Regions from separate parts of the Streptomyces sp. NPDC007189 genome, predicted to be linked through region 3. Evidence: riboswitches for the same ligand, from Rfam matches in the RefSeq annotation. Region 3 holds a riboswitch; each other region holds the start of a gene.
The links. A riboswitch is a leader RNA that binds a small molecule or an ion and turns the genes downstream of it on or off. The one in region 3 is predicted to bind thiamine pyrophosphate.
Positions count from the first base shown of each region.

Region 1 (9,187 bases), on a different contig from region 3:
GACGCCGCCGGCTTCCAATACTCCTCACCTTATGAGGATTCGGCCCCGGTGCGTACAGGTCGCGGGCCTTCGATGCGCGAACCGGACCCGGCCCCGGCGCCATCCCGGGGCATCGTTGTACGAAGGCGTACGTTCCAGGGGCGCGCCGTACATATATCTACGCGCCGGTGGCTCGCGCCGTAGCGCGCATCACCCGTGCAGGTGAGTTGAGACCTCTTCGAGACATCGGGCACTTGGCAGGTCCATACGCGCCACCACGACACGTCTTGCCGAAGGATCGTTCAACTGACTTTGTTTCTAAGGTAGTTAGCGCCTCACGACCTTGCAGAAACGTGCCTGTCAACGCGTGCATATGCGTCCGCACTACCCCACCGCATGAGCCCTACTATCGGCTCGCCATGACAGCAGCAGGGAAGCACCAGGTGAGCCGCGCGGAAACCTCACGTCGAGGCAGCCGGCCGGGCCGGGCGGGCATCAGGGACGTGGCCGCCGCCGCCGGAGTCTCCATCACGACCGTCTCCGACGCCCTCAACGGCAAGGGCCGGCTCCCGGATGCCACCCGGCGCCACGTCCGTGAGGTCGCCGACCGGCTGGGATACCGCCCCTCGGCGGCCGCCCGTACCCTCCGTACCGGCAAGTCGGGTCTGATCGGCCTGACCGTGACGACGTACGGGGATGAACCTTTCACCTTCACGGAGTTCGCGTACTTCGCCGAGATGGCACGCGCCGCCACCTCGGCCGCGCTCGCCCGCGGCTACGCCCTGGTGATCCTGCCCGCGACCTCCCGCCACGACGTGTGGTCCAACGTCGCGCTCGACGGCACCGTCGTCATCGACCCCTCCGACCACGACCCGGTGGTGACCGAACTCGTCCGGCAGGGTCTGCCCGTCGTCTCCGACGGCCGCCCGGCCGGCACGCTGCCGGTCACCGCCTGGGTCGACAACGACCACGAGGCCGGCGTACTCGGCATCCTCGACCACCTCGCCGACGCCGGCGCCCGCCGTATCGGCCTGCTCACCGGCACCACGACGGACACGTACACCCACCTGTCCACCACCGCCTACCTGCACTGGTGCGAGCGGGTCGGCCAGGACCCGGTGTACGAGGCCTATCCGGCCCACGACCCGTGCGCGGGCGCCGTCGCCGCCGACCGGCTGCTCGCCCGCCCCGACCGGCCCGACGCGGTCTACGGCCTGTTCGACCCCAACGGCACCGACCTGCTGGCCGCCGCCCGCCGCTACGGCCTGCGCGTCCCCGAGGACCTGTTGCTCGTCTGCTGCAGCGAGTCCATGGTGTACGCCAGCACCGAGCCGCCCATCACCACGCTCTCCCTCAAACCGCGCCGGATCGGCACCGCGGTGGTCCAGCTCCTCATCGACGCCATCGAGGGCGTGGAGTCGGACCAGCCGGTCGAGCAGGTGATACCGACCGAGCTGATCGTGCGCACCTCCTCGCAGCGCCGTCCGCCGCGCACGACGGTCAGCCCGCCGCGGACACCGGACGACAGATAGCGCGGAAAGCGGGGCGCTCGCCCCGTGCCCGCGCCGGCCGTGCACGGGGGCTCGGCGGGCCGGCGGCGCACGGGCCGGGTGTCCGGTCGGCGCCGAGCCGGCCGAACATCTGCCCAAACGGGGCGAAAGCCGCGGTGAACTGGAGTCTTGTTCCGATTCACCACCCCTGGGTCATCACACGGCGCGACGCGCATTCCTATGATGGGCCCACGACACCGCGGACCGCTGCGACCAGGCAGTCCGAAGGGGTGCAGATGCGGCGCGATGGTGGAGGGGTCTGATGACTCAGGGGGCCGGTCAGGGACCCGAAGTGGAGCGGACGACGACGCTGCGCGACTTCCGGGTACCTGCGTACGTCCACGAGACCGGTCCGTACGTCCGCACCGCCCACCCGGGCGACACCGCGCCGCCCGCCGACGAGGCGTACCCCGACGGCTACACGCCCACCCAGCGCGACCTGCCCGTCATCAACCGGGCGGAGACCCACCCGGTCACCACCGCCGAGACGGCCCCTGCCGCCCCGGCCCCGCAGCCCGCGACGGGTCCCGGCCCGCTGTACGTCGTCGGGGACGTCCACGGCTACCTCGACGAACTGGTGGCCGCACTCCAGGAGCAGGGGCTGATCGACGCCTCCGGCCAGTGGTGCGCCGGCACCGCCCGGCTGTGGTTCCTCGGCGACTTCACCGACCGCGGACCCGACGGGATCGGCGTCATCGACCTCGTGATGCGGCTGTCCGCCGAGGCCGCGGCGGCCGGCGGCTACTGCAAGGCACTCATGGGCAACCACGAACTGCTGCTGCTCGGCGCGAAGCGGTTCGGCGACACCCCCGTCAACTCCGGTGCGGGCACCGCCACCTTCCAGGCGGCCTGGCTGCTCAACGGCGGCCAGAAGACCGACATGGACCGCCTGCAGGACCACCACCTGCAGTGGATGGCCCGCCTCGACGCCGTCGAGGAGGTCGACGGCTATCTGCTGGTGCACTCGGACACCACCGCCTACCTCGACTACGGCGACTCCATCGAGGCGGTCAACGACACCGTCCGCGAGACGCTCACCCGCAACGACGCGGACGAGTGCTGGGATCTGTTCCGCAAGTTCACCAAGCGGTTCTCCTTCCGCGACGAGGGCGGCGCCGACGCCGTGCGCTCCCTCCTCGATACGTACGGCGGCACCCGCATCGTTCACGGCCACAGCCCGATTCCCTACCTGCTCGGCGAGGTCGGCTCCGAGGACGGCGAGGAGAGCACCGGCCCGGTCGTGGAGGGACCGCACGTCTACGCCGACGGGCTCGCCATCGCGATGGACGGCGGAGTGACCATGGCCGGAAAGCTGCTGGTGCGGCAACTTCCCCTGGCCACCTGACCGTTCGGCCGAGCGGCGCCCCCGGCCGCGTATCCACAGGCCGGTGGGGCAATTTCCGGCAACCCCCTGTCTCCGTGTGCCGTCACGGCTCTACCATCGGCTTATCCGTAGCAGGCTCCCCTCCGTTTCTGCCCGACGGCTCGCCGGCGTGCGAGCCCCAAGCCCTACGGAGCATCGGGGGATGCACATGAACAGCGTTCCGCAGCACCTGCAGAACGAGGACCGCCAGGAATTCGAGCGGCTCCTCGATGAGGCGCTGCGCTCCGCGCCACAGCGGCCGGAACTGGCCGCTGTCGGACAGCGACTCAATCCCGAACAACTGCGCACCATGGCGCTCAACGCCACCGCCCTGATAACGGCCGCCGCGGCGGCCGAATACGAGCACTATGTGAAGATCCGCCAGGAGCTTCGCCAGCCCGCGATGGCCCCCGCGGCCGCCGGTGACCCCAGTGCCACCGACCAGAGTTCGGCCACGGCCGGGCTCGTCACCTCCCCCGGCGAGACGGCCGAGAGCACCGGCGCGGGCGCCGTCGCGGTCATCGCCGTACTGGCTCCCGTCCTCTCCGGCACCGCCGCGGCGATCTTCCTCCTCGTCGGCTACATCCTGAAGACACTGAGCCCCGGACAGGCCTTCGCCGGGACCATGCTCACCGCCGGCTGGGTGTTCGGCGCGGTGACCGCGGCCGCGATCCTCGTGGCCGCGGTCGGACTGCTCCTCACCGCCCTGCGCAACGGCAGCTCGGACCAGGCCCGGGCGCTCGACGCGGCGCACCGGGAACTGGACCGCGCCAGAGAGGCCTGGCGTCAGGCCCTGCTGGACCGCGGCATCGTGCCGTTCCTGACGGAGGCGCTCGCCGAGCCCGGACCGGTCACGCACCGCACGACCCCGCCCGCCCCGCGCGGCCGTATGCCCCGCCTGGGATACGACCGCCCCGGCTTCAGCAGCCCCGACGACGGCACCGCATCCGGCCGGCCGAGCTTCAGCAGCCCCGACTACACGAGCCCGGACTTCGGCGGCCCGGAGCACCAGCCCGAGTGATCCCGCAGCAGCACCCGGACGGCATGGGGCCCGACCGGGCGGCGGGCCGAGCGGCAACCGGTGTGGCGCCGCCACCCCGGTCAGCCGCCGTCCCCGCAGCTCCTCGACCGCACCGGCCGCCTCAACGGACGTTCCGGCGCGGCGAGTTCGCTCCTCCCGGTCAGTCGGCGATCGGCAGATACACCCTGTTCCCGCTCGCCGCGAACTCCTTCGACTTCTGCGCCATGCCCTCCTCGATCTCGGTCTGGCTGCTGCCGTGCTCGCGGCGGATGTCCTGCGAGATCTTCATGCTGCAGAACTTCGGGCCGCACATGGAGCAGAAGTGGGCCGTCTTGGCGGGCTCGGCCGGCAGGGTCTCGTCGTGGAACTCGCGGGCCGTGTCCGGGTCCAGGGCGAGATTGAACTGGTCCTCCCACCGGAACTCGAAGCGGGCGTCGGACAGTGCGTCGTCCCACTCCTGGGCGCCCGGGTGCCCCTTGGCGAGATCGGCCGCGTGTGCGGCGATCTTGTACGTGATGACGCCGGTCTTGACGTCGTCGCGGTTGGGCAGGCCCAGGTGCTCCTTGGGCGTGACGTAGCAGAGCATCGCCGTGCCCCACCAGGCGATCATCGCGGCGCCGATGCCGGAGGTGATGTGGTCGTACGCCGGCGCGATGTCCGTGGTCAGCGGGCCGAGCGTATAGAACGGAGCTTCATCGCAGATCTCCTGCTGAAGGTCGATGTTCTCCTTGATCTTGTGCATCGGGACGTGTCCCGGGCCCTCGATCATGGTCTGTACGTTGAAACGCCTGGCGATCCGGTTGAGTTCCCCAAGAGTTCGCAATTCCGCGAACTGAGCCTCGTCGTTGGCGTCCGCGATCGAACCCGGCCTGAGGCCGTCGCCCAGCGAGTAGGTGACGTCGTAGGCGGCGAGGATCTCGCAGAGTTCCTCGAAGTTCTCGTACAGGAACGATTCCTTGTGATGCGCCAGGCACCAGGCGGCCATGATCGAGCCACCGCGCGAGACGATGCCCGTCTTGCGGTTGGCGGTCAGCGGCACGAACGGCAGCCGGACGCCCGCGTGGACCGTCATGTAGTCCACACCCTGCTCGGCCTGCTCGATGACCGTGTCCTTGTAGATCTCCCAGGTCAGTTCCTCGGCCTTGCCGTCGACCTTCTCCAGGGCCTGGTAGAGCGGCACCGTGCCGATGGGGACGGGGGAGTTGCGCAGCACCCACTCGCGGGTGGTGTGGATGTTGCGGCCGGTGGACAGGTCCATGACCGTGTCGGCGCCCCAGCGGGTCGCCCAGGTCATCTTCTCCACCTCCTCCTCGATGGAGGAAGTCACCGCGGAGTTGCCGATGTTGGCGTTGACCTTCACCAGGAACCGCTTGCCGATGATCATCGGCTCGATCTCGGGGTGGTTGACGTTGGCGGGCAGTACGGCCCGGCCTGCCGCGATCTCCTCGCGGACCACCTCGGGAGAGACGTTCTCCCGGATGGCCACGAACTCCATCTCCGGGGTGATCTCACCCCGGCGGGCGTAGGCGAGCTGCGTCACCGCTTCGCCACCCCGGCCCCGGCGCGGCTGGCGCGGCCGTCCGGGGAAGACGGCGTCCAGGTTGCGGAGCCCGCCGCGCGGCGAGGTGTGCTTGATCCCGTCGTCCTCGGGACGGACGGGACGGCCCGCGTACTCCTCGGTGTCGCCGCGGGCGATGATCCAGTTCTCGCGCAGCGGCGGCAGGCCCCTGCGGACATCGGTGTCGACGAGTGGATCGGTGTACGGGCCCGACGTGTCGTACAGCGTGACCGACTGCCCGTTGGTGAGGTGCACCTGACGGACCGGCACGTGCATGTCGGGGCGCGAACCCTCGACATACGCCTTGTGCCAGCCGATGGACTTCCGGGCCTCCTGGGACGTCTCGTCCTGAACGGAGGCAGGCGTGCGTGCGTCCTTGTTGGTCATGAGACCTACTCCCTACGCCGGCATTACCCGGTAACAGGTTCGGCGGTCGACGCAGCGGTTTCCGTCTGCCGGTGTTTCCTGAGGAACATGGCATGTTCCACGTGAAACATCGCGTGTACGGAGGTCAGCGCCCTCTCAGCCCGGTGCTCCGAGCTCCCGCGTGTGCAAAGGTGCCTCCACGCTAGCGTCATGTGTGGCGCGATGAACAGTGGGCCCCCTGCCGTTCTTGCAATGATCGGGCGGTGACCAGCATGGAGCAGTACCCGTATCGGCCGCCCGGGCCGCCTCGCAGAGGCGGCCCGGGACAGCACGAGGACCACATGCCCGACGGCCACGTGCCCGACGGCCATGGGTACGGCGGCCATGAGTACGACGGCCATGAGTACGACGGCCGTACGGCCGAGACCAGGAGCTTCAGCGCTGACCATGGGCGCGGTCATCGCCAGGGCCACGCGCACCGTGACGAGCACGGAAGCGGGCATGGCCAGGGACAAGGACAGGGACACGGGCACGGGCACAGTCACAGCCATGGGCCCGCCGCCCCCGTCTCCCAGCACCTGCGCAAGGTCATCGCCGCGATCCTGATCCCGTTCACCGCGGCGGTCGCGGTCGGCCTGCTGGTGCTCTGGCCCGGGGGCGCCCCACCGCACAAACGCACCGGCGTCGGCTTCGACCGCGAGACACAACAGGCCACGGTCACCAGGGTCGTCGAGGTGAGCTGCCGATCGGTCAACGCCTCCGGTGACACCCCGACCGGAGACACCTCCACGGCCGAGGGCACCTCGGCGCAGCAACAGGCGAACGGGACCTGCAAGAAGGCGACCGTCCGGGTCGACACCGGCAAGGACAAGGGCCGTACGTTCACCGAGATCGTCCAGCCGGACCAGACCCGGCAGCTGCACCAGGGCGAGAAGGTCGTGGTCGCCTATGAGCCCTCGGCACCGAGAGACCTGCAGTACTCGGTGGCCGATGTGAACCGGCAGTTCCCCATGACGCTGCTCGCCGCGATCTTCGCCCTCGCCGTCGTGATCGTCGGCAGGCTGCGCGGGGTGATGGCGCTCGTCGCGCTGGCCGTGAGCTTCCTGGTGCTGACCCTGTTCATCCTGCCCGCGATCCTCCAGGGCTCGAACCCGCTGCTCGTGGCGGTGGTCGGGGCGAGCGCCATCATGCTGATCGCCCTGTACATGTGCCACGGCCTGTCGGCCCGGACGTCCGTGGCGGTGCTCGGCACGCTGGTCTCCCTGTCGCTGATCGGCGTGCTCGGCTCCCTGTTCATCGGCTGGGCCGCGCTGACCGGCAACACGGACGACAACACCGGCCTGATCCACGGCCTGTATCCGTCGATCGACATGAGCGGTCTGCTGCTGGCCGGCGTCATCATCGGTTCGCTCGGTGTGCTGGACGACGTCACCGTGACCCAGACGTCGGCCGTGTGGGAGCTGCACGAGGCCAACCCCACGATGGGCTGGCGCGGGCTGTACCGTGCGGGCATCCGCATCGGCCGCGACCACATCGCGTCCGTGGTCAACACCCTCGTCCTCGCCTACGCAGGTGCCGCCCTGCCGTTGCTGCTGCTGTTCTCGATCGCACAGAGCAGCGTCGGGACGGTGGCCGACAGCGAGCTGGTGGCCGAGGAGATCGTGCGCACGCTGGTGGGCTCCATCGGCCTGGTCGCCTCGGTCCCGGTCACCACCGCGCTCGCCGCTCTGGTGGTCGCCGCCGACCGCCCCGGCCCGAGCACGCCGGCACCGGCCGGGGTCCCGCCCGTCCCGGCGCGGGGCGGGCGGGGACGACGCCGGAAGCGGTGAAGCGGTTGACTCAGCGTCGGATGCCGTGTCGTCGGCCTGGCCCGCAACACAGCCGCGAAGAAGCGTTCCTGCACCGTCCCACGCGGCACGGCGGGGCACTTTCTGCCTCCGCCGCCGTAACGCTTCAGCCGGCGCTCTGCTCCTCGGCCAGGATGCGGTCCAGGGCCTCTTCCAGATGGGCGTCGAAGTCGGCCAGCGCCCCCTCCTGACCGAGCGGCACGAGCTTGTCCGTGCGGTCCAGGAAGGCCACGAGCGGCGGCGCCGAGGAGCGGAACAGGGCCTGGTCGCCACCCACCTGGAGCCGGATCAGCACCTCGCCCAGCACCTCGGCGTCGGCCGGAGCGATGTGCACATCCCCCTCCCCGCACGGCCTGCCGACGCCGTCGATCAGCAGCTCGCGCCCGAAGGCCCAGGTCACCGGAGCGTCACCGGGCAGATGGAAGGTGAGGCGCACGGCATAGGGATCACAGGTCTCGTAGCGCAACTCCACCGGAATGCGGAAGGAGAGCTCCTCCGAGACGAGAAAGCTCATCATGACTTCTGCCTGTACGGACTCGCGCATCGTGTACCCCGTCGTATGGACATCGACTGGCCGGGTTTGATCCCTCCGACCGTGGTCAAATCTTGCTGAACGTACACAGCAGATCACAAGGAGTAAGTTTTCAGATACTGATAGAGAGCGTGAGCGTCCCCAGATGCCGTCCGATCTCCGTCTGCAGGCGACGAGCCGCGGGCAACAGCCGATCGGCCTGGTGGGAGGGAAGTGACATCGCCATCGTGGCCACGGTCGTGCCGACCGTGATCGGGACCGCCGCGCAGATCGTCCCGAGCGCGTACTCCTGGCGCTCCACCACCGGCTCCATGCGGGGCATCCGGGCCAGCCGCCGCAACAGGGCGTCGTTGTCGCGCACGGTGTACGGCGTGATGGACGTCACGGGATAGCGGGCGAGGTGATCGCGGCGGGCGTCCTCGTCCAGCTGGGAGAGCAGGCACTTGCCGATGGCGTGCGCATGGCCGGTCTCACGGAAGTCGGCCCACTCCTCGACCGCCGGCGCCTCGGGGGAGTCGGAGACGCACATGATGTCGATCTCGCCGTCCCGGTACATCGCGTAGTACACGGGCACACCGATGGAATCGCGCCAGTGCGCAAGTGTGTCCACCACCGCGCTGCGACGTTTCTGCTGTGCCCCGCTGCTGCCCAGCCGCTCGGCCGCCTCGCCGAGGAAGAACAGCCCCTTCTCGCGGCGCAGATAGCCCTCGTGCACCAAGGTGCGCAGCAGGTGGTACGTCGTCGGGAGGGCGAGGCCGGTCTCGCGGGCGAGTTGTTTGGCGGGGGCGCCGTACGTATGTGCGGCGACGGTCTCCAGCAGGCGCATGGCGCGCTGGACGGATCCGATCAGTGTCGCGGTGGCCGGGGAGCCGGCGGCGTCGGAGGGGTGCGGTGGCCCAGAGACGCCCGGGGGGTGGGGCTGTTCGGGGACCGCGACGGACGGCGCCCGCGGGGCGAGGGGTGCGCGGGGA
Region 1 is NZ_JBEYEY010000007.1:187,372-196,558, reverse strand. Features, by position in the region: gene AB0950_RS17000 (LacI family DNA-binding transcriptional regulator) at 399-1,511, shown strand; gene AB0950_RS16995 (metallophosphoesterase) at 1,792-2,874, shown strand; gene AB0950_RS16990 (hypothetical protein) at 3,056-3,913, shown strand; gene thiC (phosphomethylpyrimidine synthase ThiC) at 4,074-5,858, opposite strand; TPP riboswitch at 5,851-6,028, opposite strand; gene AB0950_RS16980 (YibE/F family protein) at 6,101-7,666, shown strand; gene AB0950_RS16975 (SsgA family sporulation/cell division regulator) at 7,791-8,228, opposite strand; gene AB0950_RS16970 (IclR family transcriptional regulator C-terminal domain-containing protein) at 8,329-9,187, opposite strand, start outside.
Region 1: another riboswitch for thiamine pyrophosphate. It lies ahead of thiC (phosphomethylpyrimidine synthase ThiC); the one in region 3 lies ahead of AB0950_RS20520 (thiamine ABC transporter substrate-binding protein).

Region 2 (9,187 bases), on a different contig from region 3:
GCTGGCGGAGAAGGAGCCGTATCCGGCCGTCCCGCACAAGCGGCTGCTGCGCACGCGGCGGGCGGGCACGCTGTCCGAGATCGGCGCCTGGGAGCTGCGCGACGAGCGCCTGGCCGCGCTGCTGCACAGTGCCGCGCTCGGCCACGGCCTGGATCCGCGGACCACCCCGGCGAGCGCGGCCGTGCTGCCCTACATGGAGCACGCCTTCGGCACCTGGTATGTGCGCGGCGGCGTCCGGGAGTTGGCGCGCGCGGTGTACGAGCGGTGCGTGCGGCGGCGGGTGGAGTTCGTCTTCGGCGCGGAGGTCGCCCGGATCCTGGAGAAGGACGGCCGGGCGGCGGGCGTGGAGTTGACGGACGGCACCGTGGCCGAGGCGGACTTCGTGGTGGCCGGTGTGGCTCCGGACGCCCTCGGCCGGTTCGTGCCGGGCACGGCCCTGCGCGGCGGGGGCGAGGTCCCGCCGCAGCCCGGGAGGACGAGCCGGCTCACGGTGCTGCTGGCGCTGCGCGGCGGCCGGCCGGGCGGCACGGCCCACCGGACCGTGGTGCACGCGCAGGATCAGCAGGCCGAGTGGGAGCTGGTGTTCGGCGGCTCGGGCGAGGCGGTCGCGCGCCCGACCGTCACCGTGCTGCGCCCGGACGACCCGGCACTGGTGCCGGACGCCGCCCATGAGGCGGTCGTCCTGTCCTCGGTGATCCCCGCCGGCCCGCCGCAGGGGGCCCGGGAGGTGCTCGACCGCCACGCGGAGAACATGATCGAGGCGGCCGGGCGGGCCGTGCCCGGGGTGCGGGACCGCATCCTCTGGACGGAGGTGCTCACCCCCGCCGCCGTCGAGGAGGCCACGGGCGCGGTGGGCGGCGCGATACCGGCCCCGGCGCTCGCGGCGGGCGCCGGACGCCTGCTGCATCCGGGCAACGCCACCACTCTGACCGGCCTCTTCACCGTCGGCGGCTGGTCGCACCCGGGTGGCGGCCTGCCGCACGCGGGCATGTCGGGCGCGCTGGTGGCGGGGCTGATCGTGGAGGGCCCGGGGTTCCGCGGCTCGCAGTGAGCAGGGCGCCGGGCCCGGGGAAGCGCTGCGCGCCTCAGAAGCGGTACTGCTCGTCGTAGCCGGCACCGGGCTGCGGCTGCTCGGCGTAGCCCTGGTCCTGGCCCTGGTAGGGATACGGCTGCTCCTGCGGGAGTTCGCCGCCGTAGGTCTCGTCGGTGCGCTGCTGGGGCACCCAGACCCCGCCGGCCGGGGTCTCGCCGTAGCCGCCGCCGTACGGCTCCTGGGTGTAGCCCTGCTGGGCGTACTGCTGCGCGTAGCCGGTGTCGTACGCGGCGCCGTCGTAGGACTGGCTGCCGATGTACGGGTCGGAGTAGTTGGCGTACGCCTGCTGGCCCCCGGCGTCGTAGCCGTAGCCCTGCTGGGCGTAGCCGGAGTAGTCGTAGGCGTAACTCTGCTGGTCGGTGCCCTGGGACTGGGTGGCGCCCGCGTAGGCGGTGTCGCCGTAGACGCCGTAGGAGCCGGTGTCGTCGGGCAGGGGCTGCGGTTCGTAGACGGCGGTGGTCTCGGCGGCGGTGGGCTCGGCGCCGCGGGACGCCGGGGTGAAGACGTCGTCGCGGTCGTAGCCCTCGTCGTAGCCGCCGGGGTCCTGGTGGTAGCGGCCCTCGGCGTCCCGGTCGTCCTCCGGGCCTGCGGGCTCGGCGCCGTCGAGGTCCGGGTCGTGCCGGTCGGCCTTGCCGCGGCGGCGCTTGCTGCCGCCCTCGCTGTCCGTGTCGGGGCGCTTGACGGCCCAGCCGGCGGCGAAGCCGCGGCGGAACGACAGCGTGACGTAGGTCTGGCCGACCGCGAAGGCGATCGCGCCCAGCCCGATGACGACGACGGACGGCATCAGCACACCCAGCACGACGCCGAGGAAGCCGGCGAAGGCGAGCAGCCGCCAGCGCAGTCGCGCCTTGTACTGCAGCAGCACCTCGCCCAGCAACCACAGTGCGACGATGCCGAACGCGATGTAGAGGACCGTCCAGCCCATGTACGCCCCTCTCCCAGTGACCGCTACGCAGTGTGTCGTATCGCGGTGCGGCCGGTCTAGGCCTGCGGGGGGTGGTGCAGGCCCAGGTTCTCGTAGATTTCCAGGGTCGCCGTGGAGTTGTTGAGCGTGATGAAGTGCAGTCCGGGCACTCCCTCGGCGAGCAGCCGTGCGCAGAACTCCGTGGCGAAGTCGATACCGATGGAGCGTACCGCCGCCGGATCGTCCTTGGCTGTGAGGATCCGCTCCTTCAGGGCGTCCGGGAAGCGGGCGTTGCTGAGCTTCGGCAACCGTTCCAGCATCTTCACGCTGGTGACGGGCAGGACCTCGGGGATCACCGGGGTGTCACAGCCCGCGGCCTCCACGCGGTCGCGCAGGCGGAGATACGACTCCGGCTGGAAGAACATCTGTGTGATGGCGTAGTCGGCGCCCGCACGGCACTTGTCCACGAAGTGGGCGACGTCGGCGTCCCAGTCCATGGAGCGGGGGTGCATCTCCGGGAAGGCGGCGACGCCCACGCAGAAGTCGCCCGACTCCTTGATGAGCCGGACGAGTTCGGCCGCGTAGGTCAGACCCTGCGGGTGCGGGACCCATTCGCCCATGGGATCGCCGGGCGGGTCGCCGCGCACGGCGAGCATGTTGCGGATCCCGGCGTCCGCATACTGGCCGATGATGTTCCGCAGTTCGGCGATGGAGTGGTCGACCGCGGTGAGGTGGGCGACCGGGGTGAGCGTGGTGTCGGCGACGATCTGCTCGGTCTCCTTGACGGTGCCGGCGCGGGTGGAGCCGCCGGCGCCGTAGGTCACGGAGACGAAGTCGGGCGCAACCGCCTCGACCCGCCGGAGCGCGCTCCACAGGTTCCGCTCGCCCTTGGGGGTCTTCGGCGCCGAGAACTCGAAGGAGTACGTCGTCTTGCCGCTGGCGAGGATGTCGCGCACGGTGCGTGCGCGATCAGTCCTGGTGGAGGGGGTTCCGAGGGCCATACGGGCAGGTTAGCCAGGGGCGGGCGGTCCCCCAACCGGAGGACGGGGATTTGCCCGAATTGCCGAGTTGCTGTCCATCCCTTGGACAAAACCCCGGACAACGGTGCCGCTGGACCTGCCGCAGCCGCTGCTAGAACTGCCGGAGCCGCTTCGCGAACTCGGCCGCGGCCGCTCCCGGGTCGTCGGCCTCGGTGATCGCACGGACCACGACCACCCGGCGGCCGCCCGCGTCCAGCACCTCGTCGAGGTTGGTCAGGTCGATCCCGCCGATCGCGAACCAGGGGCGGTCGGTGGCCAGACCGGCCGTGTACCGGACCAGGCCGAGGCCGGGCGCGTGCCGGCCGGGCTTGGTGGGGGTGGGCCAGCAGGGGCCGGTGCAGAAGTAGTCCACGCCCTCCTGCGCGGCGGCCGCCGCGGCCTCGGGCTCGGCGTGCGTGGAGCGGCCGATCAGCACCTCGTCGCCGAGGATGGCGCGGGCGGCCGGGACCGGCAGGTCGCCCTGGCCGAGGTGCAGGACGTCGGCGCGGGCCGCGTGGGCGACGTCCGCGCGGTCGTTCACCGCGAGCAGCTTGCCGTGCCGGGCGCAGGCGTCCGCGAAGACCTCCAGGTGCGTCAGCTCCTCGGCGGCCTCCGTGCCCTTGTCGCGCAGCTGCACGATGTCGACGCCGCCGGCCAGGACCGCGTCCAGGAACTCGGGGAGGTCGCCCTGGCGGGTGCGCGCGTCCGTGCACAGGTACAGACGGGCGTCGGCGAGCGCGGCGCGCGCGGTGTCGGACATACGTGGGTCCCCCTGATCGGTGTCCCTGGCTGGTGTCACGGGTGGCGTACGGGCGCTGCGGCCCGCACGCCACCCCTTGTGGTGCGGGTCGGCTCAGACGGCGAGCGCCTGGGCGCGGCGCTTCACCTCCGTGCCGCGATTCTCGCTCAGGGCCTGCGCGGGGGTGCCGGGCAGGGTGTCGTCGGGGGTGAAGAGCCACTCGATCATCTCTTCGACCGTGAAGCCGTCGTCCCGCAGGAGCGTCAGGGTGCCGGACAGGCCCTTGACGACCTTGTCCCCGTCGATGAAGGCGGCGGGGACGTGCAGCGCCCGGTTCTCACCGCGGCGGACGGCGATGAGCTGGCCCTCCTTGACCAGCTGCCGCACGCGCGTCACCTCCACGCCGAGCCTTTCGGCGATGTCGGGGAGGGTGAGCCAGGCGGGGACGAGAGCATCGATCTTTGCGTCAATCTCGGTCACGGCACCAGGGTAGGCGCTCCGCCGGTTCGGTCGCGATGCGTCATGCCGGGTTGTGTCGCCGGGCGGGCCGGGCGTGGCGGCGGCCGGTCGCTCCCCCGCGGCGGCACGGCGGAACAACCCCGCGCCCCTTTCGGGGCAGCGCCGGTCACTCGGCCTTCGCGTCCTTCAGCGGCTTGCCGGGGTCGGCCAGGGCCGCCGCGTCCATGCGGGCGCCCGCCTCGATCAGTCTCCGCCCCTGGGCGAGATCACGCGGTCGGCCCACGGCCAGCAGGGCCACCAGGCGGTCCTCGCACAGCCAGCACACCGTCCAGGCCGGGCCCGCCGGGTCGCCGCGCCAGATCAGCCGGTCGGCGGCGGGGTGGTGGCCGGCGTACTGGACGAAGCGGCCGAACTGCTCGGACCAGAAGTACGGCACCGGGTCGTAGGCCGCCGGGGTCTCGCCGAGGATGTTCGCGGCGACCGTGCGCGGGCCCTGCAGGGCGTTGTCCCAGTGGTGGACCATCAGCCGTTCGCCGTAGCGGCCGGAGGGGAAGGAGGCGCAGTCGCCGACGGCGTACACATCGGGCACGGACGTGCACAGCCGGGCGTCGGCGAGGACGTCCCCGTGCGGGCCCAGTTCGACGCCGGAGCCGGCCAGCCAGGCGGTGGCGGGGCGGGCGCCGATGCCGACGACGACGGCGTCCGCGGGCAGCCGGGTGCCGTCGGCGAGGAGCACCGCGCCGGGCTCGACGCGCTCCACGCGCGCGTGCGTGCGCAGTTCGGCGCCCGCGTCGGCGTACCAGGCGGCCATGGGGGCGGCGACCTCGGCGGGCAGAGCGCCGGCGAGCGGCCGGCCGGCGGCCTCCACGACGGTCACCGCGCACCCGGCCTCCCGGGCGGCCGTGGCGAACTCGGCGCCGATCCAGCCGGCCCCGACCACCACGATCTCGTGCTGCCGGGCCAGCACCGGCCGCAGCCGTTCGGCGTCGTCCAGGGTGCGCAGCAGATGCACGCCGGGCACGCCCTCGGTGCCCGGCAGGGTGACCGGCTCGGCGCCGGTGGCGAGGACGAGGACGTCGTACGGCACCGGGCCCTGCTCGGTGTCCAGCTCCCGCTCGGCGGGGCGCAGGCCCAGCACCTCGCAGCCGAGCCGCAGCTCGACCCCGAGGGAGTCGAAGTCCACGTCGAAGGCCGAGTCCTCGGCCTTGCCGAGCAGCACGGCCTTGGACAGCGGCGGCCGGTCGTACGGCTGGTGCGGTTCGGCGCCGATCACGGTGATCACGCCCCTGAAGCCCTGCTCCCGCAGCGCGACCGCGGTCTGCACGCCGGCCATGCCCGCGCCGGCGACGACCACGCGCCGCCCCTGTGACGTGCCCTCTTGTGCTGTCTGTTCGCCCACCCGATCACCATAGACACGTGACGGAGCGTCAGTCAGCGGCCATGCCCGGTGACCTGCTCCACACCGCAGGTACCGGTGGGAGAACGCCCGGCGGCTCACCCTCCCGGGTGCCGACCGGACGGCCGCGCACGGCCGGGGCGCTCTTACGGGCGGTGCGGGCGGCGGGCTAGGGTGGCCCCCGTACACGCACTCGCGGGAGCCCGGACGCACCGGGCTGAGAGGGAGGCTGGCGGCCTCCGACCGTACGAACCTGATCCGGGTCATGCCGGCGAAGGGAGGGGCTGGACGCCCATGTCGTCACGTACGTCCGACGTCCTCGTCATCGGGGGCGGGATCATCGGCCTGGTCACGGCCTGGCGCGCGGCGCAGCGCGGGCTGGCCACGGCCGTGGTGGACCCCGAGCCCGGCGGCGGGGCCGCGCGGGTCGCGGCCGGGATGCTGGCCGCCGTCACCGAACTGCACTACGGCGAGGAGACGCTGCTCGCCCTGAACCTGGAGTCGGCCCGCCGCTACCCGCGCTTCGCGGCCGAGCTGACCGAGCTGACCGGCCACGACCTCGGCTACCGCCGCTGCGGCACCCTCGCGGTCGCGCTCGACGCCGACGACCGCGCCCACCTGCGCGAACTGCACGCGCTGCAGCAGCGCTCGGGGCTGGACGCGCAGTGGCTGTCCGGGCGGGAGTGCCGGCGCCTGGAGCCGATGCTGGCGCCCGGGGTGCGCGGCGGGCTGCGGGTCGACGGCGACCACCAGATCGACCCGCGACGGCTCGCGGCGGCTTTGGTGGCCGCGTGCGAGCGGACGGGCGTCGTCTTCCACCGCGCGTGGGCCGAGCGGCTGGACGTCACGGGCGACCGGGCGGCCGGGGTGACCACCGCCGACGGCACCGCGCTGCGCGCCGGGCAGGTGGTGCTCGCCGCCGGGAGCCTGAGCGGGCGGCTCGCGGGCGTGCCGGAGGCGCTGCTGCCGCCGGTGCGCCCGGTGAAGGGGCAGGTGCTGCGGCTCACCGTGCCGCGCCGGTACGCGCCCTTCCTCAGCCGTACCGTCCGCGCCGTGGTCCGCGGCAGCCAGGTGTACCTGGTGCCCCGGGAGAACGGCGAGCTGGTCGTCGGCGCCACCAGCGAGGAGCTGGGCTGGGACACGACCGTCACCGCGGGCGGGGTGTACGAGCTGCTGCGCGACGCCCACGAGCTGGTGCCGGGCATCACCGAGCTGCCGCTCACCGAGACCCGGGCCGGGCTGCGCCCCGGCTCCCCCGACAACGCGCCGCTGCTCGGCCCGTCCGGGCTGGACGGGCTGCTGCTGGCCACCGGGCACTACCGCAACGGGGTGCTGCTCACGCCGGTCACCGGGGATGTGATGGCACAGCTGCTGGCCGACGGCGAGCTGCCGGAAGAAGCCCGCCCGTTCACGCCGCGGCGCTTCGGCGCCCCCGTCCTCGTGGAGCAGCCCGCATGAGCATCTCGATCTCCGTCAACGGAGAGCGCCGGGAGATCGCTCCGGGCACCGCTCTCGAAGCCGTCGTACGGTCGCTGGTTCCGTCGCCGTCCGGGGTGGCCGCCGCCGTCAACGAGACCGTCGTCCCGCGCGCGCGGTGGGCCGCCACGGCGCTCGCCGAGGGCGACCGGATCGAAGTCCTCACCGCCGTCCAGGGAGGCTGAGCCATGGCCGACGATCCCTTGGTCCTCGGGGGTAGGCCCCTGTCGTCGCGGCTGATCATGGGCACGGGCGGGGCGCCCAGCCTGGACGTGCTGGAGCGGGCGCTGGCCGCCTCCGGCACGGAGCTGACGACGGTCGCGATGCGGCGGGTGGACCCCTCCGTGCACGGCTCGGTGCTGTCGGTGCTCGAGAAGCTGGGCATCGGGGTGCTGCCGAACACGGCGGGCTGCTTCACCGCGGGCGAGGCGGTGCTGACCGCGCGGCTGGCGCGGGAGGCGCTGGGCACGGATCTGATCAAGCTGGAGGTCATCGCCGACGAGCGGACGCTGCTGCCGGATCCGGTGGAGCTGCTGGAGGCGGCGGAGACGCTGGTCGACGACGGGTTCACAGTGCTGCCGTACACCAATGACGATCCCGTGCTGGCGCGGAGACTCGAGGACGTGGGGTGTGCCGCCGTCATGCCGCTGGGCTCGCCGATCGGGTCCGGGCTGGGCATCCGCAACCCGCACAACTTCCAGCTGATCGTCGAGCACGCGCGCGTGCCGGTGATCCTGGACGCGGGGGCCGGGACGGCGTCCGATGTGGCGTTCGCCATGGAGCTGGGGTGCGCCGGGGTGATGCTCGCCTCGGCGGTGACCCGGGCGCAGGAGCCGGAGACGATGGCCGCCGCGATGCGGCATGCCGTGGAAGGAGGCCGGCTGGCCCGGCTGGCCGGGCGGATCCCGCGCAGGCACTTCGCCCAGGCCTCCTCCCCCGCCGAGGGACGCGCCCGCCTGGATCCCGAGCGCCCGGCCTTCTGATCGCGGGGCCGTCACAGCTGTGCTGCATTCCGTCACCGGCGTCAGCGCACCGTGCGGCGCTGTCGGTCGCTCCTCGTAGACTCCCCTCTCGTGGATACGACCCTTCAGGACCCCCTCGTCGGCCAGGTGCTCGACGGCCGCTATCGCGTCGACGCGCGGATCGCGGTCGGCGGGATGGCCACGGTCTACCGGGCCCTGGACACCCGTCTGGACCGCGTGCTCGCGCTGAAGGTGATGCACCCGGCGCTCGCCGCGGACGGCTCGTTCGTGGAGCGGTTCATCCGGGAGGCGAAGTCGGTGGCCCGGCTGGCGCACCCGAACGTGGTGCAGGTCTTCGACCAGGGCACCGACGGGTCGTATGTGTACCTGGCGATGGAGTACGTCGCCGGGTGCACCCTGCGGGACGTGCTGCGCGAGCGGGGGGCGCTGCAGCCCCGCGCGGCGCTCGACATCCTCGAACCCGTCCTCGCCGCGCTCGGGGCGGCGCACCGGGCCGGGTTCGTGCACCGGGACATGAAGCCGGAGAACGTGCTGATAGGCGACGACGGCCGGGTCAAGGTCGCCGACTTCGGGCTCGTGCGGTCCGTGGACACCCAGACCAGCACGACCGGCGCCGTCCTCGGGACCGTGTCGTATCTCGCGCCCGAGCAGATCGAGCAGGGCAGCGCCGACGCGCGCGTCGACGTGTACGCGTGCGGTGTCGTGCTGTACGAGATGCTGACCGGCGCCAAGCCGCACGCGGGGGACTCCCCCGCGCAGGTGCTCTACAAGCACATCCACGAGGACGTGCCGCCGCCCTCGGCGCTGGTGCCCGGGCTGCCGTACGACCTGGACGAGCTGGTCGCGTCGGCGACCGCGCGCAGCCCGGAGATCCGGCCGCAGGACGCGGTGGCGCTGCTCGCCCGGACCCGCGAGGCGCGCCGGGGCCTGAGCGACGAGCAGCTGGACGCGATGCCGCCGCAGGCGGTCACGGCGGAACACGACAACGCCGGCGACCGTACGAGCGTGATCCCGCGCTCGCTGACGGTGCCCAGGCCGCTGCCGGTCGGCGACGAGGAGCCGGACGCGGACGGCGTGCGGCACACCAGCCGGCTGCAGGCGCCCCCGGTGCCGCCGCA
Region 2 is NZ_JBEYEY010000006.1:374,713-383,899, forward strand. Features, by position in the region: gene AB0950_RS15885 (NAD(P)/FAD-dependent oxidoreductase) at 1-1,051, shown strand, start outside; gene AB0950_RS15890 (hypothetical protein) at 1,086-2,018, opposite strand; gene metF (methylenetetrahydrofolate reductase [NAD(P)H]) at 2,075-2,998, opposite strand; gene thiE (thiamine phosphate synthase) at 3,129-3,776, opposite strand; gene AB0950_RS15905 (Rv2175c family DNA-binding protein) at 3,870-4,235, opposite strand; gene AB0950_RS15910 (FAD-dependent oxidoreductase) at 4,381-5,613, opposite strand; TPP riboswitch at 5,796-5,907, shown strand; gene thiO (glycine oxidase ThiO) at 5,905-7,068, shown strand; gene thiS (sulfur carrier protein ThiS) at 7,071-7,271, shown strand; gene AB0950_RS15925 (thiazole synthase) at 7,275-8,069, shown strand; gene pknB (Stk1 family PASTA domain-containing Ser/Thr kinase) at 8,160-9,187, shown strand, end outside.
Region 2: another riboswitch for thiamine pyrophosphate. It lies ahead of thiO (glycine oxidase ThiO); the one in region 3 lies ahead of AB0950_RS20520 (thiamine ABC transporter substrate-binding protein).

Region 3 (9,187 bases):
CAGCCGCTCCAGGAGCAGCAGCGCGGCGGCGCACACCACCATGAGGATGGTCGAAAGGGCCATCGCCTGGCCGTAGTTGAGGTCGCCGGGGCGGCTGAGCAGCCGGGCCACGGCGACCGGGAGCGTCGGGTTGTCGGGCCGGGCGATGAACACGGTCGCGCCGAACTCGCCGAGCGAGACGGCGAACGCGAACCCGGCCGCGACCAGCAGCGCCCTGCGCACCATCGGCAGGTCCACCTCGCGCCACACCCGCCAGGACGAGGCCCCGAGCACAGCGGCGGCCTCCCGCAGCCGTACGTCCACCGCGCGCAGCACGGGCAGCATGGTCCGTACGACGAAGGGGGCGCCGACCAGCGCCTGGGCGAGCGGCACCAGGATCCAGGACTGGCGCAGGTCCAGCGGCGGCTTGTCGAGGGCGATCAGGAAGCCGAAGCCGACGGTCACGGCGGAGACGCCGAGCGGCAGCATCAGCAGCGCGTCGAAGCCCCGCACCAGGCGTCCGGCGTCCCGCCGGGCGAGCGCGGCGGCGGCGAGAGCGCCGATCACCACCGCGATGGCCGTGGCGGCGACGGCGTACTGGAGGGACGTCCACACCGCGTGGACCGGCGCCACCAGGAACGTACCGCCGTCGGCGTCGGTGAGCGCCCGGTAGTAGCCGAAGCCCGGCGCGTCGAGGGAGCGCTGGACGAGGACGCCGAGGGGCAGCACCAGGAGCAGGACGACGGTGCCGAGGACGAGGGCGAGCAGCGCCCACTGCCCGGCGCCGCGCGGCCGGCGGGCGGTCACCGCCGGGTCCACCAGCCGCAGGGCGGTCTCCCGGCGCCGTACGGTCCAGGCGTGCACGGCGAGGATCGCGCCGACGGCGGCGAACTGGACGAGGGTGAGGACGGCGGCCGTGGACAGGTCGAAGACCTCGGAGGTCTGCCGGTAGATCTCCACTTCGAGGGTGGAGAAGGTGGGGCCGCCGAGGATCTGGACGATGCCGAAGGAGGTGAAGCAGAACAGGAACACCATCAGCGCGGCGGCGGCCACGGCGGGCGCGAGCGCGGGGAGGGTGACCTTGCGCCAGGCGCCGAGCGGCGAGGCGCCCAGCATGCGGGCGGCCTCCTCCTGCCGGGGGTCGAGCTGGGACCACAGCCCGCCCACGGTCCGTACGACGACCGCGTAGTTGAAGAAGACGTGGGCCAGCAGGATGGCCCAGACCGTGGTGTCCAGCCGTACGCCCCACAGGTCGTCGAGCAGCCCGCCGTGCCCGACGAGGGCGAGGAACGCGCTGCCGGCGACGACGGTCGGCAGCACGAACGGCACGGTGACCACGGCCCGCAGCACCTGCCGGCCCGGGAAGTCGAGGCGGGCGAAGACGTAGGCGGCGGGCAGCGCGAGCAGCAGGGTGAGCGCGGTGGAGGCGAGCGCCTGCCAGGTGGTGAACCACAGCACGTGGCGGATGTCCGACTGCGTCACCACGTCCGCGAGCCGCCCCCACCGCCAGGCGCCGTCCGCCTTCAGCCCGCGCGCGACGATCGCGGCGACGGGCCAGGCGAAGAACAGCGCGAAGAACGCGACGGGCAGGGCCATCAGCCCCAGCCGCGCCGCGTACCTCCGCCGGGGCCCGGCTACTTCAGTACGAGCGAGGTCCACGACTTGACCCACTGGTCACGGTTGGCGGCGATTTTGCCGGAGGCCATGGTCTCGGGGTGCTGGGCGGCCTTGCCGTACTCGGTGAACTCGGCGGGCACCTTGGCGCCCTGCACCACCGGGTAGACGAACATGTTCAGCGGCATGTCCTCCTGGAACTCCTTGGAGACCAGGAAGTCGATGAACGCCTTGGCGCCCTTGGGGTTCTGCGCGTTGCTCAGCAGCCCGGCGAACTCGATCTGCCGGAAGCAGGTGCCGTACGACACCCCGGTCGGGGCGGTGCTGGGGCGCTTCTTGGCGTAGATCACCTCGGCGGGCGGCGAGGAGGCGTACGACACGACGAGCGGCCGGTCGCCGCCGGCCTTCTTCCCCTCCGAGGAGCCGGAGAACTCCTGGTAGTAGGCCTGCTCCCAGCCGTCGACGACCTTCACGCCGTTGGCCTTGAGCTTCTTCCAGTACCCCTGCCAGTTGTCGTCGCCGAACTGCGCGGCGCTGCCGAGCAGGAAGCCGAGGCCGGGCGAGGAGGTGGCGGCGTTCTCGGTGACGAGGAGGTTCTTGTACTGGGGCTTGGCGAGGTCGGCGAAGGACTGCGGCGGGGTGAGGTGGTGATCGGCGAAGTACTTCTTGTCGTAGTTGACGCAGATGTCGCCGTAGTCGACGGGCGTGACCCGGTGCTTGTCCTTGTCGAGCTGGTACGGGGCGCCGACCTTGTCCAGGCCCTTGGCGGTGTACGGCTGGAAGAGGCCGTTGTCGAGGGCGCGGGAGAGCAGGGTGTTGTCGATGCCGAAGAAGACGTCGCCCTGCGGGTTGTCCTTGGTCAGGATCGCCTTGTTGACGGCCTGCCCGGCGTCGCCGTCCTTGAGGACCTTGACCTTGTACCCGGTCTTCTTCTCGAAGTCGGCGAGCACGTTCTTGGACACGGCCCACGAGTCGTGGCTGACCAGGGTCACGGTCTTGGAGTCGGCGGCGCTCTTGGCGTGCGTCGAGCCGCACGCGGACAGACCGATGAGGCCGAGGCCGACCGCGACGGCCACGAGGGTCTTGTTCTGCACTGGTTGTCCTCCTGGGGTTGGCCAGGAAGAGACGCGGCCCCACCCGGGGAATCCGGGCAGGGCGCAACAGCTTGAGTGATGACCGAACTTCCTACCCAGAATGACCTGGGCGAGGTTCAGAGGGTCTGCGGCCCTGTCCGCCGCACTCTCAGCGCTGTGGCGCTCCCCTGTCGGAATATGAAGATGTGATGGGACGGTGGCCAGATTACCGCTCGGTGGCCGCCAGCTGACCACAGGCCCCGTCGATCTCCTGTCCCCGGGTGTCCCGGACGGTGACCGGCACACCGTGGGCGGCGATGGCCTCCACGAAGGCCTTCTCGTCCTCGGGCCGCGAGGCGGTCCACTTCGAGCCCGGCGTCGGGTTCAGCGGGATGAGGTTGACGTGCACGGGCCGGCCCTTGAGTAGCCGCCCGAGCCGGTCGCCCCGCCAGGCCTGATCGTTGATGTCGCGGATGAGCGCGTACTCGATCGACAGCCGGCGCCCGGACTTCTCGACGTACTCGAACCCGGCGTCCAGCACCTCGCGCACCTTCCAGCGGGTGTTGACGGGGACGAGGGTGTCGCGCAGCTCGTCGTCGGGGGCGTGCAGGGAGATCGCGAGCCGGCACTTGAAGCCCTCGTCGGCGAACCGGTGGATGGCCGGCACCAGCCCGACGGTGGACACGGTGATCCCGCGCTGCGAGAGCCCGAGCCCGTCCGGGGCGGGGTCGGTGAGCGCCCGGATCGCGCCCACGACCCGCTTGTAGTTGGCGAGCGGCTCACCCATGCCCATGAACACGATGTTGGAGAGCCGGGCAGGGCCCCCGGGCACTTCCCCGTCCCGCAGCGCCCGCATCCCGTCCACGATCTGGTGGACGATCTCGGCGGTGGACAGATTCCGGTCGAGACCCGCCTGCCCGGTCGCACAGAACGGGCAGTTCATGCCACACCCGGCCTGCGAGCTGATGCACATGGTGACCCGGTCCGGGTACCGCATCAGCACGGACTCCACGAGGGTCCCGTCGAACAGCCGCCACAGCGTCTTGCGGGTGGCCCCCTGGTCGGTCGACAGATGCCGGACGACGGTCATCAGCTCCGGGAACAGCGCCTCGCGCAGCTTGTCCCGCGAGCCGGCGGGGATGTCCGTCCACTGCTCGGGGTCGTGCGCGTACCGCGCGAAGTAGTGCTGCGCGAGCTGCTTGGCACGAAACGGCTTCTCACCGATCTCGGCCACCGCGTCCTTGCGCTCCGCGGGCGTGAGATCGGCAAGATGCCGCGGCGGCGTCTTGGCACCGCGCGGCACGACGAAAGTGAGTTCTCCGGGCTTGGGCATGGTGGTACCAGTGTCGCAGATCCACTTGGGTGGCCTGGGGCACGGCTGTCGCTCGCTACGACTGTCATGGGTGCTACGTATGAAAACCCCGAAGCGCCGGCGACCGATGACCTCTCCGGTGAACTGAGCCCTCCAGAGGCAGGGCCGCGACGGTTGCCGCCCATTGATGCTGGCCCTGGGCGGGCCGAACGAGAGTGATCCGGCGCGGCGCGTGGCAGGGGTGCTGTCGGGGATGAGCAAGGGACACGGCAAAAGTGGGCGGCGGCTTCCGTTCTACTGGTGGGAGGCACCCGGGGGGAGCGCGGGCGCGACGTGCGCAGTCCGCCCCTCCGTGGCAGCGGTTTTCCTGGCCTGCGTGAACATCGCAGGAGTTCCTTCCAGCGGCCCGAGGGCCGGGTGTGCGGCTTGCTGGCGTCCTGTGCAGTGTCCGGCATCGATTTCCCTGGTAGCCGGGATCCGTCAGCGGGGGTGGGACGCTGAGCGGGTCATCCCGACTGGGTGACCGGGCAGATGCCCACCTCACCGCGGGTCAGCGGCGGCTGCTCCGGCGCCTGCCGCGGATGAGGTGCTGGGCCACGAGGTGCCCCGACCCGGCGCCGAGGCCGGGGCCGGGGTGGGTCGAGGCGCCGATGTGCCACAAGCCGGGTACAGGTGTGGCGTGCCGGGCCGCGCCCGGTAGGGGGCGCCACAGCAGGGCCTGGTCGAGTTCGGTCGAGCCGCCGTAGGGGTCGCCGTTGACCGCGTTCCGATTGTGCGCCATCAGGTCCGACGGTGTGACGGCGTCCCAGGCGAGCAGCTTCTCCGGCAGGTCGGGCGCGTGAAGCGCGATCCTGGCCAGGACCCGTTGGACGTATCCCTCGGTCAGCTCCTTCGTCCAGTGGCCGTGGGCGTCCAGTTCGCCCGCCGCGTCGCCGCTCGGCTTGTAGGGCCGTTCCTGGAGCTGGGTCCACAAGGTGGCGGCGCCGTCGGGCACGCGTGAAGGGTCCAGGACATACTGCTGGCCGACGACCAGTGTGGGCCTGCGCGGCAGCAGCCCCGCCTCGGCCTCCGCGCACGCGATCGCGGTGCTCGCGGACCCGTCGCTGAGATGGACCAGCGGTATGCCGGCCAGGCGCGCATCGCGCCAGCCGAGCGGGGCGGAGAGGGCGACGTGGAGCTGCATCGCAGCGCGTCCGTACCGGAAGCGCAGGGCCTCGTCGCGGATGGCGGGCGGGACGGGCGCGTCCTGTGGCAGAAGCTCGCCGTACAGCGCGGTCGGGGTTACCGAGACCAGGACGGCGTGGCGGGCCCGGATGGTTTCGCCGTCGGTGGCCACGCCCATGACCCGGCCGCCTGTGATAAGCAGCCGCTCCGCCGACTGCCCCGTGGAGACGTGCACCCCGAGCTCGTCGAGCAGTGCCTCGAAGGCGCGGACGAAGTTCTGGGCGCCGCCCGCCACCACGGGCATGCCGAAACCGTGCAGGGTCGTGGCCATGACAGGCAGCGTCAGACCGCCCAAGGCGTGGTCAGGAGACAGTCCGGCGTGCAGCAGCCAGGGGATCCACAGCACATCAGGCTCGTCGCCGCGGAAGGCGCCGCGGCAGTAGGAGCGGCCGCTGGTCATGGTGGCCCGCAACCACTCCTCGGCGCCGCTGAAGCGCTCGCGGCGCAGCAGTTTCACCACATGCCGGAGCACACGGGGCGAGCGTGGTTCACCGCCCAGGATGCCGCCCAGTGCGTCGGCGTTGTCGAGGAACCTCTGCAGCAGGGTGAGGTAGGCGGTTCGGTCCTCGGAGTGGCCGAACATCTCGGCGGTGGCCGCGGGGTCGCGGTGGGCGAGGACCACGCGCCCTTCGTCGGTGACGGTGCCCGTGATCAGTCCGTCGGTGTTGCGATACTCCAAACCGTGACGGTGCAGGTCCTCACCGAGGGCGGCGTAGGCCCCGCCGGACACGAACAGCGGGTGCCACGAGGAGTACGTGTCGTGCAGGTATCCAGGCAGAGTCCGCTCCTCGGTGGCGATGAAGCCGCCCAGCCGGTCGCTTCCTTCTATGAGGGCCACCGACCAGCCGCTCTTGGCCAGCTGGGCAGCGGCAACCAAGCCGTTCACGCCGGACCCGATCACGACCGCGTCGAAGGTGGGTGTCATCAGCGCTCCTCCGACGTGAGGGGGGTTGGGTGCCAAGGCTCCGCCTGAGCGAGCCACCACCAGCCAGGACGAGGGCGCGGCCCTCGCCCATCCAGCCTTTCCCTCAGGCGCCGGGCTGTCCAACGCTTGCAGCCGCCGCCCCAGGCCCTGAGCACTGCGCCGATCAGTGCCTTGTTCGCGAGTCGGCCGAGCTCGTGCCGCTGCTGCTGGGCGGCGCCGGTGTCACCACACTGCAGGCACGCCCGCATCAGCGTGTCCCGCTGCCAGCGGCGTCTGCCCGGACTCGAACGCACCGGCGTGATCAAGAGGCTCTGTTCTGACCATGGCCGCGCTCTACGGGTGATCGACTCATGTCCGCCTGCTTACCCACGCGTCGGTGCGCGTCGGCGCAGCCCGCGCGGAGCGGGCCGAAGGCAGGAGCGGCGCGCGGAGCGGAGCCGGGAAGCGCGCCCGGCGGAGCGGAGCGCAGCCGGGGCTTGGCATCCAGGAGTGGAAGCCTGCCTTGCGGGTGCTGGACGCAGCGGGCGCGCGAGCGGCAACCGCCGGGATACAGTCTCGCAGAATGGGGGTGAGCCATGGCCGCGCTTTTCTATTCCGGTGTCGTGGCCGGTGTGGCGTTGCTGGCTTTCCTGGTTCTGCGGGAGCACGGAACGCGGCCGGCGAAGGCGGCTTCCTGGTTGTGTCTGGCGGTCGCCGCCCTCCCCGGGCTGGCGGTCATCGGCGTCGTTCTGCAAGTGGTCTTCGGGTCGTGAGACCGGTGCGGGGCTGCCGTCCAGTTACAGGCAGGGGACGTTGGCGTAGCCCGGGTAGAAGTAGCGGCCGGCCGGGCCCATGCTGTGGACGCAGCGGTCGAGGGCCGGGGTCTGGGGCTTCGGGCTGTCGGTGACGGCGGTCGCGGTCGGGGTGATCAAGAGGGTCGCCCCCAGGACCATCGCCGCCACCGCCGATTTCTTGCCCGGCATGCGCCTTCGGAACGTCTTCATTGCCGCCCTCCTCAGGGCCGAGACGGGAGCGCCGCGCGGTCCACGGGGCGAGGATTCGGCGCTCGGGGTTTCGTTATGGTCATATGCCTCAGTCATGGCGTCAATACCTTTAATCGGGCATTGGGCATCTTCAGTGCCTTTTCTGGCCCCTTGTCGTGGTCACCGGAATCGGCACGGGACGGTCGCCGTTGCTGCGCGGCGTGAAGTTCTGCCGGGGAACGGTCGGGTTTCCTGGTCGGGTCTTGTCCGGCACCCTGCCCTGGCGTAACCACGAGCCATGAACCTTTTCGGCCGCAATTCCTTCCAGCGGCGTGCACAGCCGTCTGCCGCCCCCGTGGCGACCGTCGCCCCGCGGGCCGGTGCCACCGCCGTTCTGCCCGACCCCGAGCTGGCGCATCTGACCGGCGAGTGGCTGATCGATCCCGCGCACAGCAGGATCGGGTTCTCCGTGCGGCACGCGATGGTGACGACGGTGCGGGGCGCGTTCACCGAGTACGAGAGCCGCCTCTACTTCGACGGCCGTCAGCCCACGCGCTCCCGCGCCGACATCGTGCTCTACACCGCCAGCGTCGACACCGGTGTCGAGCAGCGCGACGCGCATGTGATCGGGCGGCAGTTCCTGGACTCCGGGGCGCACCCGCGGATGACCTTCACGAGCACCGCCGTACGGCTCGTGGACGCGGACGTCTACCGCATGACCGGCGACCTGACGATCAAGGGCACCACCCGGCCCGTCGACCTGGACCTCACCTACATCGGCCATGTCACCGACGTGTTCGGGGACGAGCGCGTCGGCTTCGACGGCACCACGACGATCAACCGCTCGGACTGGGGCCTGACCTACGACGCCCGGCTGGCCCAGGGCGGGGCCATGGTGAGCGAGAAGGTCCGCCTCCAGTTCGACATCGCCGCCATCCGGGCCACGTGAGACTGTGCCGGACACACGTGAACGGCCCCGTCCTCCGCGGAGGACGGGGCCGTACGTATCCCGGCGTACGACGGCTCACGCCGAACCGACGAACACCACCAGCAGCAGCCACACCACCGGGGCCGTGGGCAGCAGGGAGTCCAGGCGGTCCATGATGCCGCCGTGGCCCGGGAGCAGGGTGCCCATGTCCTTGATACCCAGGTCGCGCTTGATCATGGACTCGCCGAGGTCGCCCAGGGTGGCGCTGGCCGCGACCGCGAGGCCCAGCACCAGGCCCTGCCACCAGGTGCCGTGGTGGATCAGGAACTGCATGCACAGCGCGCCGGCGACCATCGCGAAGGTCACCGCGCCCACCAGCCCCTCGCGGGTCTTGCCGGGGCTGATGCGCGGGGCCAGCTTGTGCTTGCCGAAGCGCCAGCCGACCGCGTACGCGCCGGTGTCGCTGACGACCGTGAGGAGGAGGAAGGTCAGCACCCGCCAGGGGCCGTCGTCCGCGGTCAGCATCATGGCGACGAACGTGGCCAGGAACGGCACGTAGAACGCCGCGAAGACGCCCGCCGTGACGTCCTTCAGATAGCCCTCCGGCGGCTCGGTCATCCGCCACACCAGGGTCGCCAGCGCCGTCAGCGCCATGGCGACCCACGCGCCCTCGGCGCCGCTGACGTACCCGGCGACCACCATCGCCGCACCGCCCACCGCGAGCGGCACCAGCGGGGCCTTGATCTCCTTGCGCTCGCGCAGCCTGCTGGTCAGCTCCCACAGGCCGACGACGACCGCGACCGCGATCACCCCGACGAACACGGCCTTGTAGACGAACAGCGAGGCGACGATCACCACCCCGAGCCCGACCCCGACCCCTATGGCCGCGCTCAGGTCACGGCCCGCGCTCTTCTTCTGCGGCGCTGGGGCCGGCTGGTGGGCGTCGGGCATGGGCTCCGGATTCTGGTTCTCGGCCGGGAGTGCCCGGCCCTGCGGGGACTCGGGGCGGAACGCGCCGCGGAATTCCTGGAACGAGGGGCCGCTCTGCCGGGCGGCCCCCAGGTCGCCGTCCTGGTCCGATCCGTACGCGGGGTCCGATCCGTACGCGGGCTCGTCGGGCACGAGGGGCATGGGGCGGGTGTGCTGCGCCTCGGGCGCATCGTACGCGGG
Region 3 is NZ_JBEYEY010000009.1:209,877-219,063, reverse strand. Features, by position in the region: gene AB0950_RS20525 (iron ABC transporter permease) at 1-1,575, opposite strand, end outside; gene AB0950_RS20520 (thiamine ABC transporter substrate-binding protein) at 1,614-2,687, opposite strand; TPP riboswitch at 2,758-2,866, opposite strand; gene rlmN (23S rRNA (adenine(2503)-C(2))-methyltransferase RlmN) at 2,893-3,999, opposite strand; gene AB0950_RS20510 (DUF6416 domain-containing protein) at 4,166-4,501, shown strand; gene AB0950_RS20505 (NAD(P)/FAD-dependent oxidoreductase) at 4,529-6,127, opposite strand; gene AB0950_RS20500 (hypothetical protein) at 6,703-6,879, shown strand; gene AB0950_RS20495 (hypothetical protein) at 6,904-7,110, opposite strand; gene AB0950_RS20490 (YceI family protein) at 7,388-8,038, shown strand; gene AB0950_RS20485 (phosphatidate cytidylyltransferase) at 8,114-9,187, opposite strand, start outside.